Regions from separate parts of the Streptomyces sp. NPDC030838 genome, predicted to be linked through region 1. Evidence: riboswitches for the same ligand, from Rfam matches in the RefSeq annotation. Region 1 holds a riboswitch; the other holds the start of a gene.
What was found. A riboswitch is a leader RNA that binds a small molecule or an ion and turns the genes downstream of it on or off. The one in region 1 is predicted to bind cyclic di-AMP.

Region 1 (2,196 bases):
GATCTTGGCGCTGAAGGACTTGGGCGGGAAGCGCTTGGGGTCCAGGTCCAGATCGCGGCAGACCAGGGCCATCAGGCGCTTGGAGTCGGCGGCGTCGTAGATCGAGAACGACGAGGTGAAGCCGAGCTTCTTGCTCTCCCGGCGCAGGATGCGCACGCACGCGCTGTGGAAGGTCATCACCCACATCGCGTTCGCGCGCGGGCCCACCAGCTGCTCCACGCGCTCCTTCATCTCGCCCGCGGCCTTGTTGGTGAAGGTGATCGCGAGGATCTGCCCCGGGTGCACGCCCCGCTCGGCCAGCAGGTAGGCGATGCGGTGGGTGAGCACACGGGTCTTGCCGGAGCCGGCGCCGGCCACGATGAGCAGGGGGGAGCCGGAGTGGACGACGGCGGCGCGCTGGTTCTCGTTCAGCCCCTCCAGGAGCGCGGCCGAGTCCACCGCCGGGCGCGGGGCGCCGTCGCGGTAGTACTCGTCCCGGTCCGGGGGCAGGTCGAACTTCCCGCCGAACAGATCGTCCGGAATCGGCTCCGGTACGTGTTCGTCCTCGGGCGGCGGCGGGGGCTCCTCCGCATGGGCCCGCGGGGCCTGGAGGTCCGCCAGGAAGCTGTCGTCAAAGAGGCTGCTCATCGCTCTCCGAGTCTAGGGCGCCCCACTGACAACCGAGGGCCGCCCGGAGAACATCACAGCCGGCACCGGCGGCCACGCGCCGCTCAGGCTCGGCGACGGCGAGCTACACCTTTCGAAAGGTCACGAAAATGTATCGGGCATATCACCCACCAACCTTCACAGCAGCCACACGAGTTGGCTACCGTGCCGGGCAGGCCGAACGACCCCCACCGGCGAACGTCGCCGGGCCGCGCGGCCTCCGCCGAGTCCGGCGCCCCCACGGCGGCCGGAGCCGGGGACCCAACCGACTCTGGGGTGAATCGGCCCTCCTCTTGGGGGAGGGACCGTAGGGCAACCCTTCCGAACGACCCGCCCGAACCCGACAGCTAACCCGGTAGGCGGGCCGATGGAAGGAGTCGCCTCCCTTGGCGTCGCACCGCAAGTCGCGTCCCACCCCGCGCGTGGCCGGCATACGCAACCCCGCCCTCGCCACCGCCGCCCTCACCTCCGTGGCCCTGCTCTCGCAGACCGCCGACGCCGCCCCGTCGACCGACGACAAGCCGAGCCTGGAGGAGGTCGAGAAGAAGGTCGACGATCTCTACCGCCAGGCCGAGTCGGCGACCGAGAAGTACAACGCGGTCAAGGAGAGGACCGCGAAGCAGCGCAAGCGCGTCGACACCCTCCTGGACGACGTGGCCCGGCGCGCGCAGAAGCTCAACGAGGCACGCGAGGAGCTGGGGACCTACGCCGCGGCCCAGTACCGCACCGGCGGCGCCCTGTCCGACACCGCGACCTTCCTGCTCGCGGACTCGCCGCAGGACTACCTCGACCGGACGCAGCTGATGGACCGGCTGACCAGCCGGCAGAAGGACGCGGTCGACGACTACTTCGCCCAGCAGTCCGAGACGATGAAGAAGCGCCAGGAGGCCTCCGAGAGCCTTCGGACGCTCACCGAGTCGCAGACCGATCTGAAGACGGCCAAGGCGACCGTCCAGAAGAAGCTCGCCACCGCGCGGGAGCTGCTGTCGCAGCTGACCGCCGAGGAGAAGGCGCGGCTCGCGGCGATCGAGAAGCGCGAGCAGGAGGAGGCGGCGCGCAAGGCCGCGGAGCTGGCCCGGCAGCAGGCGGAGGAGCAGCGGCGGCAGGAGGAGGCCCGCCAGGAGGCCGCCCAGGAGGCCGCGCAGGAGGAGACCGGCGGCTCGTCGTCCTCCTCGGGCAGCACCGGCGAGACCTCCACCCCGGCCGACTCCACGTACGCCGCCAAGGCCGAGAAGGCGATCACCTTCGCCCGCGCCCAGATCGGCAAGCCGTACGTCTGGGGCGCCACCGGCCCCGGCTCCTACGACTGCTCCGGCCTCACCCAGGCCGCCTGGAAGGCCGCCGGCGTCACCCTCCCGCGCACCACCTACGACCAGGTGAACGCCGGAACCACGGTCTCCCTCGCCGCGGCCCAGCCCGGTGACCTGGTCTTCTTCTACGACGACGTCACCCACGTCGGCATCTACATCGGCAACGGGATGATGATCCACGCGCCGAAGCCCGGGGCGTACGTCCGCGAGGAGTCGATCTACTACGACGGCGAGTCGTCGA
Region 2 (2,196 bases), on a different contig from region 1:
AGGTCGGAGGCCTCCTGTTCGGTCGGTTCCGCGACGCACGCGCCCGCGTGCCGCCGGGTCACGACGAAGCCCTCCGCCTCCAGGGTGCGCAGGGCCTCCCGCACGGGGACGCGCGAGACGCCGTAGCGGCGGGCGAGCAGTTCCTCGGTGAGCCGGCTGCCGCGCTCGTAGACACCCGCGACGATGTCGTCCCGGATCGCCGTGCACACCGAATGCGCCGGAATACGCATGACCGACCTCCGCCTTAATCCCCGTGAAACGTCGACGATGGACGTGTGTTCAGCGACTCTATTGCAATGAGCCGGAATTTCCGATGGCGGGCCGGAATCCATGGATATTTTTTGGACAACGGGGCGGCCGAAACGCCGAAAGCCCCGGCTCGGGGCCGGGGCTTCGGGAAGTGCTGCGGCTGCGTCAGATGTTCACGCCGTGCGCGCGCAGGTACGCGACCGGGTCGATGTCCGAGCCGTACTCCTGGGTCGTACGGGCCTCGAAGTGCAGGTGCGGGCCGGTGACGTTGCCGGTGGCGCCGGACAGGCCGATCTGCTGGCCCGGGGTGACCGTCTGGCCCACGGAGACGCCGATGGAGGACAGGTGGCCGTACTGGGTGTACGTGCCGTCGTGCATCCGGATGACCACCTGGTTGCCGTACGCCCCGCCCCAGCCGGCCTCGACGACCGTGCCGGAGCCGACCGCCTGGACCGAGGTGCCGCTCGCGGCGTGGAAGTCGACACCGGTGTGGCTGCCGGAGGACCACAGGGCGCTGCCTGCCTGGTAGCCGGTGGAGACGTAGGAGCCGCTGATCGGCGACACGAAGGTGTTGAGGCGCTTGCGCTCGGCCTCGCGGGCGGCCCGCTCCTCCTCCGCGCGGGCCTTGCGGGCCTCCTCCTCGGCGCGCTTCTTCGCGGCCGCCTCGGCCTTCTTGACGGCGGCGGCGTGCTCGGCGGCCTGCTGCTGCGCGGCGGCCTGCGCGTCGATCTGGTCGGCGACCTCGTCGCCGATGCTGAGGACCGGCAGCAGGCCGGTCTGCTCGGCGGAGGTGTCGGCGGCGAGCGCCGGGCCCGCCAGGGTGCCGATGACGCCGGTGGTGGTGAGCGCCGCGACGCCCGCCGCGCGGGCGGTGGAGCGGTGCATCCGGCTGGGACGACGGTGCTTCCCGGTGGCGCGGGTGAACGCCATGGAGTGGCTGGTCCTTTCCTTCCTTCTCGCCTACCGGGTTAGCTGACGGGTTCGGAGCAGGAAGGTCTCCTACGGACCCCCTCGCGTGACGCGCGGGCGTCCGATTCACCCCAGGGACTACGTGGTTGGGTCCCCGGCTCCCCTGGCTCGCGCCGTACGGGGACTCGGCGATGACTGTCCGGTGCCGCGGGTGCGGCGCACTGCCTGACGGACAGCCCGGATGACGCTAAGGGGGCCGGCTTTCAAAGCCCAAACCAACGCGGGCTTTTGTAGCGCATCCCACAGGGCAGACAGGCAACCTCTCCCTCAATTCGGACATGAAGGGGCCCTGGTGACGCATCGGTCACCAGGGCCCCTCCGCGCGGGTGTGCCCGTACGGCTGTCTCTCGGCCGTCTACTCGGCGGCCACGACGGTGACTTCGCCGATGCCGAGGGCCTCCACGGGCTCCTTGATCTGCGCCGCGTCACCGACGAGGACGGTCACCAGACGGTCCACTGGGAAGGCGTTGACCACCGCGGCGGTGGCCTCGACCGTGCCGGTCGCGGCCAGCTGCCGGTACAGCGTCGCCTGGTAGTCGTCGGGCAGGTGCTGCTCGACCTGGTCGGCCAGGGTGCTCGCCACGGCCGCCGCCGTCTCGTACTTGAGCGGCGCCACGCCGACCAGGTTCTGCACGGCGACGTCCCGCTCGGCGTCGGTCAGGCCCTCCGCGGCGAGCGTGCGCAGCACCGTCCACAGGTCCTTCAGGGCGGGACCGGTGTTCGGGGTGTCCACGGAGCCGCTGATGGCGAGCATCGAGGCGCCCGTGCCGTCCGGGGCGGACCGCAGGACCTGGCCGAACGCCCGCACGCCGTAGGTGTAGCCCTTCTCCTCGCGCAGGACGCGGTCCAGGCGGGAGGTGAGGGTGCCGCCGAGGCAGTAGGTGCCGAGCACCTGGGCGGGCCACACGCGGTCGTGCCGGTCGGCGCCGACGCGGCCGATGAGCAGCTGCGTCTGGACCGCGCCGGGGCGGTCGACGA

Region 2: another riboswitch for cyclic di-AMP. It lies ahead of ACZ42A_RS27330 (M23 family metallopeptidase); the one in region 1 lies ahead of ACZ42A_RS08875 (C40 family peptidase).

The regions. Positions count from the first base shown of each region.
Region 1 is NZ_JBVIED010000002.1:400,676-402,871, forward strand. Features, by position in the region: gene pcrA (DNA helicase PcrA) at 1-627, opposite strand, end outside; cyclic di-AMP (ydaO/yuaA leader) riboswitch at 857-1,023, shown strand; gene ACZ42A_RS08875 (C40 family peptidase) at 1,032-2,196, shown strand, end outside.
Region 2 is NZ_JBVIED010000012.1:44,495-46,690, reverse strand. Features, by position in the region: gene ACZ42A_RS27335 (GntR family transcriptional regulator) at 1-230, opposite strand, end outside; gene ACZ42A_RS27330 (M23 family metallopeptidase) at 415-1,179, opposite strand; cyclic di-AMP (ydaO/yuaA leader) riboswitch at 1,193-1,359, opposite strand; gene ACZ42A_RS27325 (M16 family metallopeptidase) at 1,574-2,196, opposite strand, start outside.